DNA from 4 places in the Lentzea sp. genome. Region 4 is predicted to be linked to each of the others. Evidence: riboswitches for the same ligand, from Rfam matches in the RefSeq annotation. Region 4 holds a riboswitch; each other region holds the start of a gene.

Region 1 (3,720 bases), on a different contig from region 4:
CCCGCTTCTCGCTGCCGCCGACCTTGGCCAACAACGGCTCGTCGTCGCACGCCCGGCTGCGCAGGCTGGTGGCGTCGTTCTTCACGCCGGCCCGCGTCGCCGCAGCGGAGCCTCGCATCCGGTCCCTGGTCGTGGAACGGCTGGGTGGTGAGGATCTCGTGCGCTCGCTCGCCTGGGACCTGCCCGCGATCGTGCTGGTGGAGCTCCTCGGCCTGGAGAACGTCGACATCCCGGCGCTCAAGCGGTGGAGCTCCGGGTCGCTCGAGTTCTTCTGGGGCTCGCTCTCGCGCGAACGGCAGCTGGAGCTGGTCGACGACGTCGGCGAGTTCCACCAGTGGCTGGTCAAGCGCTACCACGCGCGGGACGGCGAGCTGTTCCGCGCGCTGGCCGACGCCGGTGTGTCCGCGGAGGACTCCGCCGGTCTCTGCTACTTCCTGCTGATCGCCGGGCAGGAGACCACGACCCAGCTGCTGTCCACGGCGTTGCGCCGCGCTCTGCAGGACCGCGCGCTGTGGGCGCGGCTGCCGTCGCCCGGTGTCGCTGAGGACTTCGTGGAGCACGTGCTGCGGACCGAGACGCCCGTGGTGACGTGGCGCCGGCTGACCGCGCGTGAGGTGGTCCTGTCCGGTGTGCGCGTGCCCGCCGGTGCGGAGCTCGTGCTGGTGTTGACCGGTGAGGAGACCGACCCGCGTCACCTGGCGTTCGGGTACGGGCGCCACTTCTGCCTCGGTGCCGGGCTGGCCCGGCTGGAGGCCGCGGTGACGTTGCGGACGGTGGCCTCCCACGAGCCGGCGCTGGAGCTGGCGGGTCCCGAACCGGAGTGGCTGCACCTGCTGTCGTTCCGCGCGCCGAAGTCGGTGGCCGTGAGGCGTTGACCTGATGTTTGATGCGGGTGTGTTGAATCGCCAGCTCTCCGGAGTCCACAAGAAGACGCTGCTGGAGACGCTCGGCCCTGTGCCGGACGTCGACCCAGACCGCTACGGGGACGGCGGCCCGGTGGGCGCCCTGGAAACCCGCGTCGCCCAGCTGCTCGGCACCGAGGCGGCGCTGTTCGTGCCGACGGGGACCATGGCCCAGCAGATCGCCCTGAGGTGCTGGGCCGACCGCACCCACAACCCGATCGTGGCGATGCACCCGCAGGCCCACCCGCTGCACCACGAGGACGACGCGCTGACCGTGCTGTCCGGCCTGCGCCCGGTCAAGGTCCGCGACGCCGACGTCGGCACCTGCCCGGAGCCGTACGGGACGCTGCTGCTGGAGGTGCCCGACCGCGAGGCCGGGTTCGTCCTGCCGACCTGGGACGAGCTGACGTCGCTGGTCGACCTCGCCCGCGAACGCGACGCGGTCGTGCACCTCGACGGCGCGCGGCTGTGGGAGAGCGCGCACGGCCTCGGCAAGCCGTTGCCCGAGATCGCCGGCCTGTTCGACTCGGTGTACGTGTCGTTCTACAAGTCCCTCGAGGGCATCTCCGGCGCCGCGCTCGCGGGCAGCCAGGACTTCGTCGACCAGGCGCGGGTCTGGCGGCACCGGTACGGCGGCATGCTGTTCCAGCAGTGGCCGGCCGCGCTGTCCGCACTGCACGGTCTCGACACCGTGCTGCCGAAGCTGGGGTCGTACGTCGAGCACGCCAAGGTCGTGGCGGCCGCGATGGGACTGCCCGAGCCCCACACCCACCAGTTCGCGCTGCACCTGCCCGGTGACCCGAAGCGGCTGACCGAGCTGAGCGGGAAGTTCCTCGGGTCGTTCTGGCCGTCGGGGACGCTCGCGAAGACCGAGGTCACGATCGCCGGGCCCGCGCTGGAGTGGACGGCGGACGAGGTGGCGCGGGCCTGGGCGGAGTTCCGGAGCCTGCTCTGAGGGCGATGTCGCTCACCTGGCTGTTGGTCGCACGGGTGCGGAATGCGACGATGCCGGGGCTGTGAGGGGAGCGCGAGGAAGCCGGTGCGAATCCGGCGCCGTCCCGCGACTGTGACCGGGGAGACCCGGGAGTCAGGAACTCGTCCCCCTCTTACTCCGACCGACCACGGGCGTGGACACCCGAGGAAGGACTTCACCGCGCATGTTCCCCTTTTCGGCTGTCGTCGGACACGACGACCTCCGGCTGGCCCTGCTGCTGAACGCCGTGCACCCCGGCATCGGCGGTGTCCTCGTCCGCGGCGAGAAGGGGACCGCGAAGTCGACGATCGTGCGTGCCCTCGCCGCGTTGCTGCCGGAGCTGGACGTCTCGAAGGACTGCCGGTTCGGCTGCGCGCCCGGCACGACCGACTGCCCCGACGCGCCGCACGACGGCGTGGAGCGCAGGCCGGCGAAGCTCGTCGAGCTGCCGGTCGGTGCCACCGAGGACCGGCTGGTCGGGTCGCTCGACCTGGAGAAGGCGCTGACCGAGGGTGTGCGGGCGTTCCAGCCCGGGCTGCTGGCCTCGGCGCACCGGGGCGTGCTCTACGTCGACGAGGTCAACCTGCTGCACGACCACCTGGTCGACCTGCTGCTCGACGCCGCCGCGATGGGGCGCGCGCACGTCGAGCGCGAGGGCGTCTCGGTCTCGCACCCGTCGCAGTTCCTGCTGGTCGGCACCATGAACCCGGAGGAGGGCGAGCTGCGGCCGCAGCTGCTCGACCGGTTCGGGCTCACCGTGCAGGTCAAGGCCGCGCGGGACGTGGGCGTGCGCACCGAGGTCATCCGGCGCCGGCTCGCCTACGAGGCGGACCCCGTCGCGTTCGCCGCGCGGTGGGAAGCCGAGGACGCCGAGCTGCGGCAGCGGATCGCGGACGCCAAGGCGAAGCTGCCCGGGGTGTCCCTTCCGGACGGTGAGCTGCGCAGGATCGCCGCCGTCTGCGCGGCTTTCGAGGTCGACGGCATGCGCGCGGACCTCGTCGTCGCCCGTGCCGCCACGGCCCACGCCGCCTGGCGGGGAGCCGGGAGCGTCGAGGAACTGGACGTCGAGGCCGCGGTCCGGCTCGCCCTGCCGCACCGGCGCCGCCGCGACCCGTTCGACGAGCCCGGCATCGAGGAACAGCAGCTCGAGGACGCCATGCGCGAGGCGGCCGAGCACGCCGAGGAACCGGACCAGGGCCCTGACGACGAGGGTCCCGACGACGACGGACCCGGCGGCGGTGAGCTGCCCGAACCGCAGGACGGTCCGCGGGACAGCCCGCCGCGCAACGGCGACGCGCCCCAGGACCGCCCGGCGCCGGAACCCGCGCCCGCGTTCAAGGCGCGGGTGCTGGAGGTGCCCGGCGTCGGCGAAGGCGCGCCCGGCAAGCGTTCCCGGGCCCGCGCCCGCACCGGCCGGGTCGTCCGTTCGTCCACAGTGGACGGCAGTGGTCTGCACCTGGTCGACACCCTCGCGAACGCCGCACCGCACCAGGCCGCGCGCGGCCGCAGCGGTCCCGGACTGCTGCTCACCGCGGCCGACCTGCGCAAGGCGGTCCGCGAGGGCAAGGAGTCGAACCTCGTCCTGTTCGTCGTCGACGCCTCCGGCTCGATGGCGGCGCAGAAGCGGATGTCGGCGGTCAGCGGCGCGGTGATCTCGTTGCTGCGCGACGCCTACCAGCGCCGCGACAAGGTCGGCGTGGTCACGTTCCGCGGCAGCCAGGCCGAGGTCTCGCTGCCCCCGACCACCTCCGTCGACGCCGCGGCCACGCGCTTGAAGAAGATGCGCACGGGCGGCCGGACCCCGCTCGCGGACGGCCTGCTCAAGGCCCACCGGGTGCTGGAGGT
Region 2 (3,720 bases), on a different contig from region 4:
AGATCTCCTCGGCGAGCTTCTCGTCGGACTCGTACTCGGCGGCGATCCAGACCTCGCCCGCCTCCTCCAGGACCTTCTTCCCCTGCGCATGGACGCCGGCCTCGAGCGCTGCGACGGTGCCGGACCCCGCCGGCTTGGTGGCGGCTCGTTCGGTCAGTTCGGCGAACAGGGAGTCGAAGGTCTTCACGACACGACATCCTCCCATCCCGCGGACCCACGTCCACACCGCGGTCGGATCCGTCCCATGCCCTGGACGTGATTTGTCCTGCATGGACACCCAGTAGCGTGAACTTCCGTGTCCGAACTCGCCGAGGTCCTCGCCGCGCTGCGCCGGGTGCGCGGGATCAACCCGTTCTTCGCGCTCGACGTGGGCCGTCCGGACGAGTCCTGGCTGCCGGGAACCGCGCTGCTCGAGGGCCCGGACCTCAAGAACACGATCGACGCCATCGCGATCCGGTACGAAGCGGAGGAACCGCGCGTCGCGGCCAGCCTGTTCTTCCTCAGCTACACCGCGCGGCTGCTCAGCCCGCTCACGGCCGCCGGCCTGCCGATCGACGTGCGGCCGGAGAACCTCTGGTGGCGCCACGACCCGGCCGGCGGCCTGAGCGTCCGCGTCGACCTGCCGCGGCTGGGCCCGCCCGCCGCCGAGGCGCTCGCGCCCGTGGTCGAGGCCATCCAGGACGTCACCCCGGTGTCGCGCGGGCTGTTGTGGGGCAACGCGATGTCGAACATCGCGGGCGCGCTGAAAATGGTCGTGCGCGCGGGCATGCTCACGGCCGAGGAAGCGGAACTGCGCGGTGTGCGGCTGATGACCGCGCCGCCGTTCGAACAGGCGGGAGAATTCTTCTCGATCCCCGGCGAGGTCGCGTTCCGCCGCAGGAGCTGTTGCCTCTACTACCGCGTCGCCGCAGGTGGGAAGTGTGGTGACTGTCCACTCGTGAAGTGAGGAACGCAACAACTCTTATGGCCGGTTGTGCTCGGCGGGCCGCTCAACTTACGGTGCACGCGCCGCAGTGACGGGAAGCCGGTGGAAATCCGGCGCGGTCCTCGCCACTGTGACCGGGAAGCAACCCCCGCCGAGCACGTCACTGGTCCCCGCCGGGGCTGGGAAGACGCGGGGTGAGCGGTGATCCGGGAGTCAGGAGACCGGCTGCGGCGCCGCAAGGAGAGTTGACCTTCCACGAGGTATGGAGGAGCCCGTCATGACGAGCCCCGCAGCAAGCCTGTCCGCCGTCCGCGTGCCCAAGTGGGCCTTCGCCGTCTCACTGCTCGGCCTGATCGTCACCTACCTGGTCCTGCAGGAGAACGGCCTCGCGCTCGGCGCGGGTTCCGAGTTGCTGCACGAGTTCTTCCACGACGGCCGCCACGCCCTCGGCGTCCCCTGCCACTGATCCGCCGATCACGCAGATGACGACGACGTACAAGTCGATCGCACTGCGCGGGATCGCGGCCGGCGGCATCGCCGGTGCCGCCTCCGCGCTCGTGCAGCTCCTGGTCACCGAGATCCCCATCCGCGCCGCCCTGGCGGTCGAGGAGGCGCGGGAACCCGCAGGTGACGGTCACGCGCACTCGCACGGTGAGGAAGAGCTGGTCAGCCGCGGCGCCCAGGTCGCGGGCGGCATGCTCGGCGTGGTGATCGTCGGCATCGCGGTGGGCCTGGTGTTCGCCACGGCCTACGCGCTGTCGAAGCGCTGGTTCACCGACCGCACGCCGTTCAGCCGCAGCCTCGCGTTCGGCGTCGCGGTGTTCGGCGCGGTGGCGCTGCTGCCGTGGCTGAAGTACCCGGCCAACCCGCCCGCCGTGGGCGACCCGGACACCGTGGACTACCGGACCGCGCTGTACCTGGGCGTGGTCGTCGCCGGCCTGGCGATCGTGTGGGGAGCGAGCCGGCTCGCCGAGCAGCTGCGCGCGCAGTCGCAGCCGGTGCGCGTCACCGGTGTGCTCCTCGCGGTGGTCGCGGCCGTCGCGGTGGTGCTCGTGGCGTTCCCCGCGCCGCCGGACACGATCCCGGCGGACATGCCGGTGGCGGTGCTGTGGCAGTTCCGCCTCAGCTCGCTCGCCCAGCTGGCCACGCTCTACGTCGGCATCGGCGTGGTGTTCGGCCTGCTGGTGGACCCGGCCACGCGCAGGGCCAAGGCCGAGCGCGTGACCGCTTCGCAGACTGTCTAGAGCGCCTTCAGCACGTCGAGGTCGACGCCGGTGAGGGAGTCGCGGAACACCCGCCGCTCCCCCGCTGGCACCTCGACGTCGCACGGCACGACCAGCACGGTGCACCCGGCGGCCACGGCCGCGGCGACACCGGTCGGCGAGTCCTCGACCGCCACGCACTCCACGGGATCCACGCCGAGCAACCGCGCGGCCTTCAGGTACGGCTCGGGCAGCGGCTTGTTCAGCCCGTCCACCTCGTCGCCGCACACCGTCACGTCGAACAGGTCGCGGCCGATCGTGTCCAGCGCCACCTCGGTCAGCGCGCGCTCGGTCGACGTCACCAACGCCATCGGCACGCCCGACGCACGCACGGCGCGCAACGCCTCCTGGGCGCCCGGACGCCACGGCAGGCCGGCGCGGAACACCTCCTCGGTGCGGCGCGAGATCCACGCGGCGCCGTCCACCAGGTCCTCCGCGGAGGGGTCGAGGCCGACGTCGGCGAACAGCAGGCGCATCGTCGTCGGCACGTTCGTGCCGACCATGCGCTCACGGGTCTCCAGCGACAGCGTGCCGCCGAGCTTCTCCGCGTACTCGTAGAGCGGGATGTCCCACAGCTTCTCGGAGTCGAGCAGCGTGCCGTCCATGTCCCACAGCACGGCCTGCAAGTCAGACATCGAAGTACTTCGCCTCCGGGTGGTGCGCCACGAAGGCGTCGGTGGACTGTTCCGGGTGCAGCGGGAGCCCTCGCGGACCCGCTCGTGCCGGTGCCAGGCCGGCGCTTCGGCGAGCCGGCCGCGGTCCGTGGACTTCCCGGTGCCCACGATACGCGTTCCGGCCGGGCGGCTCGCGGGCGTGGCCGGTGATCGTCACGCGGTTGACCAGCGCGTCCCGCGACGGCGACGCTCCGCGACCACGCATGGGCCAAGCCTGCGATGACTTGCTCGCGCGAGGCCGTAGTCTGGCGCCGTGAACGATCCGTCCCAGGAATCCCCGACCCCCTCGAACCCGCGCCAGCCGCTCACGAGCCCGATCATGGTCTGCGCTTTCGAAGGGTGGAACGACGCCGGTGACGCCGCCAGCACGGCGATCGAGCACCTCCAACTCACCTGGGACGCCACCCCGCTCGCCGAGATCGACCCGGACGACTACTACGACTTCCAGGTGACCAGGCCGACCGTCCGCATGGTCGACGGCGTCACCCGCAGGGTCGACTGGCCGACGACGCGGCTGTCGGTGTGCAGGCCCCCCGGCTCGTCCGCGGACGTGGTCCTCGTGCACGGCATCGAGCCGAACATGAGGTGGCGCAAGTTCGCCGCCGAGCTGCTGGGCCACATCGACGCCCTCGGGGTGACGACCGTCGTGACGCTGGGCGCGCTGCTGATGGACACGCCCCACACCCGTCCCGTGCCGGTCACCGGCACCGCCTACGACGCGGACGCCGCCGAGAAGTTCGGCCTGGAGCACTCGAAGTACGAGGGTCCGACCGGCATCGTCGGCGTGTTCCAGGACGCGTGCGTGCAGGCGGGCATCCCGGCGATCTCCTTCTGGGCCGCCGTGCCGCACTACGTCTCG
Region 3 (3,720 bases), on a different contig from region 4:
GTCGATGCCGTCCGCGGTGACGTGCCGGGCGAGGTTGACGCTGCCCAGGTTGCAGACGGCGACCTCGTCGACCGTGGTGTTGAGCGTGATCTCGGTGCACAGGTTGCTGGAGTGCACGACACCGCTGTGCTGCTGCGGCGACCGCAGGTTGCACGGGTCCTTGAACGTGATCCACGGGTGCCCGGTCTCGAACAGCATCGTCAGCATGCGCCGCCACAGGTCGACGGCGGGCAGACGCCGGAAGACCTTGATCTCGCCGTTGTCCGCTCTCTCCTCGTAGGCGCGGTACTTCTCGGCGAACTCGTCACCGAACGCGTCGTGCAGGTCCGGCACCTCGTCGGGGGAGAAGAGCGTCCACCGCCCGCCGGCGCGGACCCGGCGCAGGAACTCGTCCGGCACCCAGTTCGCGGTGTTCATGTCGTGGGTGCGGCGGCGCTCGTCGCCGGTGTTCTTGCGCAGGTCGAGGAACTCCTCGACGTCGATGTGCCAGGTCTCCAGGTAGGCGCAGACCGCGCCCTTGCGTTTCCCTCCCTGGTTCACGGCCACGGCCGTGTCGTTCGCGATCTTCAGGAACGGCACCACGCCCTGCGACTTGCCGTTGGTCCCCTTGATGTGCGCGCCGATCCCGCGCACCGGGGTCCAGTCGTTGCCCAGCCCGCCGGCGAACTTCGACAGCAGCGCGTTGTTGCTGATGCCGTGGAAGATGCCCGCGAGGTCGTCGTCCACGGTGGTCAGGAAGCACGACGACAGCTGCGGCCGTGTGGTGCCCGAGTTGAACAGCGTCGGCGTCGAGCACATGAAGTCGAACGACGACAGCAGCTCGTAGAACTCGATCGCGCGGGCGTCGCGGTCGTCCTCCTGCAGCGCGAGGCCCATCGCGACGCGCATGAAGAACGCCTGCGGCAGCTCGTAGCGGCGGCCGTCGTGGTGCAGGAAGTAGCGGTCGTACAGGGTCTGCATGCCCAGGAACTGGAAGTTCAGGTCGCGTGACGCGTCCAGGGCGGCGCCCAGGCGGGCCAGGTCGAAGCCGGCGAGCCGCGGGTCGAGCTGGTCCAGGCCGATGCCGTGGTGGACGAACGAGGCGAAGTACGACGGGTAGCGTTCGGTCATCTCGGCGTGCGTCAGCGGGACGCCGCAGGCCTCGGCGCGCAGCTTGTCCAGCAGCAGCCGGGCGCTGACGGAGGAGTAGTCCGGGTCCTGTTCGACCATCGTGCGGGCGGCCATGATCGGCGCCAGCGCCAGTTCGGCGTCGGTGATGCCGTCGTAGAGGTTGCGCTTGGTCTCGGCCAGGACTGCCTCCGCCGAGGCGTTGGGCAGGTCGGCACACGCTTCGTGGACGACCTCGGACAGTCGATCCAGCGCTGGTGGGCGGTCGGGCACGCTCTCTCCTCGCGAGCAAGCCCGAGGAAACGCGTGCGCGCACCAGCGGACGCGCGCCACCGGTGCACACAGCCGCCCTCCCTCGGGGCACCGTGTGGTGCGCGCAGGCTTGCGCGCACACCGGTGGCAGGTCTTCGGACTCGTGGGCGCCGGGCACGCTCCTACCGGCCGTCGCTTCCCAGGGCGGACCCCAGTGCTTCGTTGACGGCTTTCGTTCCCACTCACCGCTGCGGGGCAGTCCCGGACTTCCACCGGGTTCCCTCTTGCCTCACTCGCCCGGTGCTCCGGGCCGGTGAACCACCAGCGCGGCAGATACTACATGTGGTGGTGGCTGCTTGATCACCACCCAACATGCGCGCGTCACGCTCCGGCGATCAGCACCACTCCGAGGACGGTCATCACGGCGGCGATCACGCCGTCCAGCACCCGCCACGCGCGGGGCCTCGCGAACAGCGGGCTGAGCAGGCGCGCGCCGAACCCGAGCGCGACGAACCAGGTGACGCTCGCGGTGACCGCGCCGATCCCGAAGAGCCACCGGCCGGCCGCGATCGAGCCGAGGAGCAGCAGCGTGTCGAGGTAGACGTGCGGGTTGAGCCACGTCAGCGCGAGCGCGGTGAGCACGGGGCGGCCCGACGCCTCGCCGGAGGCGGTCAGCGCGGACGGCCGCAACGCCCGCCGCGCGGCGAGGAAACCGTAGCCCAGCAGGAAGATCCCGCCCACGACCGCGGCGGCGGTGATCACGGACGGCCACCTGCGGACGATCGCCCCGAACCCGGCGACGCCCACCGCGACGAGGATCGCGTCCGAGACGGCGCACACGGCGACCACCTTCGCCACGGCCTGGCGCCGGAGTCCTTGGCGCAGCACGAAAGCGTTCTGCGCGCCGATCGCGACGATGAGGGTCATCATGGTGCCGAAGCCGAGGAACAGGTCAGTCACCCCTCCGACGGTATTCACGCGTTCTTGATGAGACCAGCTAAAGATTCTTACGTAGCATTAGCGCTCGTGATGGATCTCGACCTGGTGCGCACGCTGCTCGCGGTCGTCGACGCGGGCACGTTCGACGCGGCAGCCACCGCGCTGCACGTCACGCCTTCCGCTGTCTCGCAACGGATCAAGGCTCTGGAGCAGCGCACCGGCCGGGTGCTGCTCGTGCGCGCCCGGCCGGTCCGGCTCACCCCGTCCGGCGAGGTGCTGGTCCGCTACGGCCGGCAGCTGCTCGCCCTCGACCAGGACCTCGACGCGGCGCTCGGCGAGGACGCCGTCGTGCGCGTGCCGATCGCGGTGAACGCCGACTCGCTCGCCACGTGGTTCCTGCCCGCGCTGCAACGGGTCCCGCCGGAGCCGAGGATCTCGTTCGACCTCCACCGCGAGGACCAGGACCACACGACGGCGTTGCTGCGCCAGGGCCTGGTGATGGCGGCGGTGACGTCGTCGCGGGAACCCGTTGCGGGCTGCGAGGTCCGCCGGCTCGGCCACATCCGGTACGCGGCGATGGCCACGCGGTCCTTTGTGGACCGTTACGAGGACGGGCCGCTCAAGTCGTGGCTGCCGCGGGCGCCGGTGGTCGTGTTCGACCGCAACGACGACCTGCAGGACCGGTTCGTGCGCACGCTGACCCGCGGCCGCGGCGCGTCCGACCACCGCCACTACGTGCCGTCGTCCGAGGTGTACGTGCGGGCGATCGTCGCGGGCCTGGGCTGGGGGATGGTGCCACCGCAGCAGCTGCAGGACGGCCTGGTCGACCTCGCGCCGGGCCGGACGGTGTCCGTGCCGCTGTACTGGCAGCAGTGGAAGCTCGACTCGCCGGCGCTCAACGCAGTGGCCCGCGCGGTCGAGGAAGAAGCGGCCGTAGCGCTCGAATAGGAGTTATCGTCTCGGGCCATGACCGGTGAAGCGATGAACCTCGACGGGAAGACCGCGGTCATCTACGGCGGCGCGGGCAGCATCGGCGGCGCCATCGCCGCGGCGTTCGCGGCGGCGGGGGCCGAGGTGCACCTCGCGGGGCGGACCGAGGCGACGCTCAAGGCCAGAGCCGAGCAGCTCGGTGCGCGGTACGCCGTGGTCGACGCCCTCGACGAGCGGGCCGTGGACGAGCACGCCGCCACGTTCGAGCGCCTGGACATCTCCGTCAACGTCACGACCGACAACGACGTCCAGGGCACGCCGATGGTCGAGATGAGCGTCGAGGACTACCTCAGCCCCGTCGTCTCGGCCGTCCGGTCGAAGTTCCTCACCGCCAGGGCGGCCGCACGCCACATGACCAGGCAGAAGTCCGGCGTCATCCTGTTCTTCGGCGGCACCGGCGACCCCTCCGCGCACCGGGAGTGGCAGCTCGGC
Region 4 (3,720 bases):
GCGAGCAGCCGCTGGGCCAGCCGGGAGTCCCGCAGCGCGGCGAGCATGTCGTTGATCGCCTGGATGAGCTGCCGGATCTCCCCGCCGCCCTCGTCCGGGATGCCGGCGTCGAGGTCGCGGGTCTGCGCGACCCGGACCGCGGCGGCGGTCAGCCGGTCGATCGGCGCCAGCCCGGTCCGTGCCACGGCCCGCCCGACGAAGGCGCCGCAGACGACGCAGAGCAGCCCGATCAGCAGCATGCCGAACCCGAACTCGTTGATCGGCGTGTCGTCGGCGGCGCGGGCCACCTGGACCGCACCGCCGCCCGCCCGCAGCGTGTAGACGAGGTAGCCGTCGTCGTCGCTGTCGCGCGACTCCATCAGGTCGGCCGACGCGCCCTGGGCCACGCGCCCAGCTTGCTCGCTGACCGGGGGCAGCGCGGGCTGGCCGTCCGGCGTCCGGACCGAGCCGTCGGGCAGGACGACCCGCACCAGCCGGCCGGATCCGGGATACGGCGGCAGCTCGACCCGCGCCAGACCGGCGCGCTCCGCGTTCGCCGCCAGGAAGCGGGAGTCGGCGCGCAGCTGCTCCTCCACGGTGGTGCGCAGCTCCCCGTCCAGCAGCTCGCTGGCCACCTGGAAGGCCAGGAACACGCTGGCCGCGATGGCCGTCGCCGCGATCACCGTCAGCCGGGTCCGCAGGGACTGCCGACGCCACCACCGGGGCAACCGCCTGCTCACGGAGGGGTCTCCCGCACCGTGTACCCGAGGCCGCGCCGTGTGTGGATCAACCGCGGCTCGCCCCCGGCCTCCATCTTGCGGCGCAGGTAGCTCACGTACACCTGGAGGTTGTTGGAGGTGACGCTCATGTCGAAGCCCCAGATCGCCTCGAACAGCTCACCCCGGGTCAGCACCCTGGTCGCGTTGCGCACGAGGACCTCCAGCAGGAAGAACTCGGTCCGCGTCAGGTGGAGCGGCCGCTCGCCCCGCCACGCCTCGAACCTGTCGGGATCGACCCGCAGGTCGGCGAACGCCAGGACCGGCGACTCGTCGTCACCCGGCACCCGGCGGCGCAGCAGGGCCCGGACCCTGGCCAGCAGCTCCTCGGTGGCGAACGGCTTGGGCAGGTAGTCGTCGGCGCCCGCGTCCAGCCCCGCGACCCGGTCGGACACCTGGTCGCGGGCGGTCAGCATCAGCACCGGCAGGTCCCGGCCCGCCGCCCGCAACCGTCGGCAGGTCTCCACCCCGCCGAGGCGGGGCATCATCACGTCGAGGATCAGCAGATCCGGCGCGTCGTCACCGATCCCGTCGAGCACGGCGAGCCCGTTGGCGACGGTGCTGGTGTCGTACCCCTCGACCTGCAACACCCGTTCCAGGGACTCGCGGATGGCCGCCTCGTCGTCCGCGATCATGATCCGCACGCCGGTCCGTCCCCCTCCGGTCGATGGTTTTGCCGCACATCGTCCCGGATGAACCTGAGGGCAACGTTAGAGCGTCACCACCCGGCCTCACCCGCGCGCCCGTCCGGCACACCGCTACGGGCGGGTGGCGTCGGTTCCGGCTCTCCCAGGCCGGGACGACACCTGGTGATCAGGCGGCCCCGTGCCGCTACAGTGGGTGTGCAGCTGGTTCGGCCTCCGTGAGCACGATGGCGGTGGCCGAGGCAAGAGGGAACCCGGTGAGAGTCCGGGACTGCCCCGCAGCGGTGAGTGGGAACGACCGCCATCAGCCTCTTCGAGAGGCGAGCACTGAGCCCGAGCCGGGTTTGGGAAGCGATGGCCAGTAGGAACCCGGCGTGAGCCGGACCGCCCACGAGTCCGAAGACCTGCCCGCTGTGCATCCACGACCGTGGGTGCAGGCCGAGACCTCGCGGGTGGGTCGTTGGCGGTTCACGGCCGGGCATCGGTCGTGGGTTGTCACGCGCTCGTTCCGCAGGTCCACGTGGACTCGCGAAGGAGAGCCCCGTGACCCAGACCGTTCCGACCAGCCGCGCGACCGTGTACGGCTATCCGCGCCAGGGTGCGCAACGACAGCTGAAGAAGGCGATCGAGTCGTACTGGGCCGGTCGTGGCGACGCCGATGCCCTGCTCGGCACGGCTCGCGAGCTGCGGCAGCAGAGTCTCGCGGAGCTGCGCGCGGCCGGTGTCGACGAGGTGCCGAGCAACTACTTCTCGTTCTACGACCACGTGCTGGACACGGCCTGGATGCTCGGTGCGGTTCCCGAGCGCCACCTCGCCGCTGTGCCGGACACGACGACTCCCGCGGGTCAGCTCGACCGCTACTTCGCGATGGCGCGCGGCACGGCCGACGCCGCGCCGCTGGAGATGACGAAGTGGTTCGACACGAACTACCACTACCTCGTGCCCGAACTCGGGCCGGACACCCGCTTCACCCTGGACGCGACCAAGCCCCTCACCGAGTTCGCCGAGGCGAAGGCCGAGGGCGTCACCACCCGTCCGGTGCTCGTCGGCCCGGTCACGTTCCTGTTGCTGGCCAAGGACACGACGGGCACGGATGGGTTCCAGCCCCTCGACCTGCTGGATCGGATCGTGCCGCTGTACGTGGACCTGCTGCGTCAGCTGCGCGAGGCCGGTGCGGAGTGGGTCCAGCTCGACGAGCCCGTCCTCGTGACCGACCAGCCGGCGGACGTGCTGGCCAGGGTCGCCGAGACCTACGCGGTGCTGGCCGCGGAGCAGGTGCGGCCGAAGATCTTCGTCGCGTCGTACTTCGACCGGCTCGGCGACGCGTTGCCGGTGCTGGCCGCCGCGCCGGTCGAAGGTCTGGCGGTCGACTTCACCGGCAACGCCGCCGCGAACCTCGACGCGCTCGCGGCCGTGGGCGGGATCCCGGACAAGCGGCTGGTCGCCGGTGTCGTCAACGGCCGCAACATCTGGGCCGCCGACCTCGCGGCCGCGCTGAGCACCCTCGGCACCCTGCTGGGGCTCGCCGGGACCGTGGACGTCGCCGCGTCCTGCTCGCTGTTGCACGTGCCGCTCGACGTGACGCTGGAGGCCGGCCTCGACTCCGAGATCGCCGGCTGGCTGGCGTTCGCCCGGCAGAAGCTCGACGAGATCGTCACGTTGCGCCGCGGGCTGACCGCGGGACGGTCCGCGATCGCCACCGTGGTGCACGTCAACAAGACCCGGCTCGCCTCGCGTGCCTCCTCCCCGGTCGTGAAGGTGCCCGCAGTGCGGGAACGGGTCGCCGCCGTCACCGAGTCGGACCTGCACCGGGCGAGCACGTACGGCGTGCGGAGCAAGACCCAGCGGGAGCGGTTGAACCTGCCCGAGCTGCCCACGACCACGATCGGGTCGTTCCCGCAGACGCAGGAACTGCGCAAGGCCCGCGCGGCACTGCGGGCGGGCGACCTCGGCCAGGACGCCTACCTGGAGGCGATGCGCGCGGAGATCCGTTCCGTCATCGCCGAACAGGAGAAGATCGGTTTGGACGTGCTGGTGCACGGCGAGCCCGAACGCAACGACATGGTGCAGTACTTCGGTGAGCAGCTCACGGGATTCCTTGCCACGCAACACGGTTGGGTGCAGTCCTACGGCACGCGCTACGTGCGGCCGCCGCTGATCGTCGGCGACGTGGCCCGCCTGGCGCCGATGACCGTGGAGTGGTCCACGTACGCGCAGAGCCGGACCGAGCGTCCGGTCAAGGGAATGCTGACCGGTCCGGTGACGATGCTGGCGTGGTCGTTCGTCCGCGACGACCAGCCGGAGGGTGACACCGCACGGCA

The links. A riboswitch is a leader RNA that binds a small molecule or an ion and turns the genes downstream of it on or off. The one in region 4 is predicted to bind cobalamin.
Region 1: another riboswitch for cobalamin. It lies ahead of VF330_RS13560 (putative cobaltochelatase); the one in region 4 lies ahead of metE (5-methyltetrahydropteroyltriglutamate--homocysteine S-methyltransferase).
Region 2: another riboswitch for cobalamin. It lies ahead of VF330_RS20130 (CbtB domain-containing protein); the one in region 4 lies ahead of metE (5-methyltetrahydropteroyltriglutamate--homocysteine S-methyltransferase).
Region 3: another riboswitch for cobalamin. It lies ahead of VF330_RS10800 (ribonucleoside-diphosphate reductase subunit alpha); the one in region 4 lies ahead of metE (5-methyltetrahydropteroyltriglutamate--homocysteine S-methyltransferase).

Annotation. Positions count from the first base shown of each region.
Region 1 is NZ_DASVFL010000107.1:11,595-15,314, forward strand. It holds gene VF330_RS13550 (hypothetical protein) at 1-875, shown strand, start outside; gene VF330_RS13555 (threonine aldolase family protein) at 895-1,857, shown strand; cobalamin riboswitch at 1,889-2,019, shown strand; gene VF330_RS13560 (putative cobaltochelatase) at 2,060-3,720, shown strand, end outside.
Region 2 is NZ_DASVFL010000179.1:9,754-13,473, forward strand. It holds gene VF330_RS20120 (phosphoribosyl-ATP diphosphatase) at 1-187, opposite strand, end outside; gene VF330_RS20125 ((2Fe-2S)-binding protein) at 296-946, shown strand; cobalamin riboswitch at 995-1,169, shown strand; gene VF330_RS20130 (CbtB domain-containing protein) at 1,203-1,391, shown strand; gene VF330_RS20135 (CbtA family protein) at 1,408-2,169, shown strand; gene VF330_RS20140 (HAD family phosphatase) at 2,166-2,822, opposite strand; gene VF330_RS20145 (hypothetical protein) at 2,815-3,066, opposite strand; gene VF330_RS20150 (PAC2 family protein) at 3,115-3,720, shown strand, end outside.
Region 3 is NZ_DASVFL010000083.1:12,602-16,321, reverse strand. It holds gene VF330_RS10800 (ribonucleoside-diphosphate reductase subunit alpha) at 1-1,380, opposite strand, end outside; cobalamin riboswitch at 1,489-1,697, opposite strand; gene VF330_RS10795 (LysE/ArgO family amino acid transporter) at 1,741-2,289, opposite strand; gene VF330_RS10790 (LysR family transcriptional regulator ArgP) at 2,389-3,246, shown strand; gene VF330_RS10785 (SDR family oxidoreductase) at 3,265-3,720, shown strand, end outside.
Region 4 is NZ_DASVFL010000209.1:15,424-19,143, forward strand. It holds gene VF330_RS23140 (HAMP domain-containing sensor histidine kinase) at 1-719, opposite strand, end outside; gene VF330_RS23145 (response regulator transcription factor) at 716-1,399, opposite strand; cobalamin riboswitch at 1,588-1,825, shown strand; gene metE (5-methyltetrahydropteroyltriglutamate--homocysteine S-methyltransferase) at 1,943-3,720, shown strand, end outside.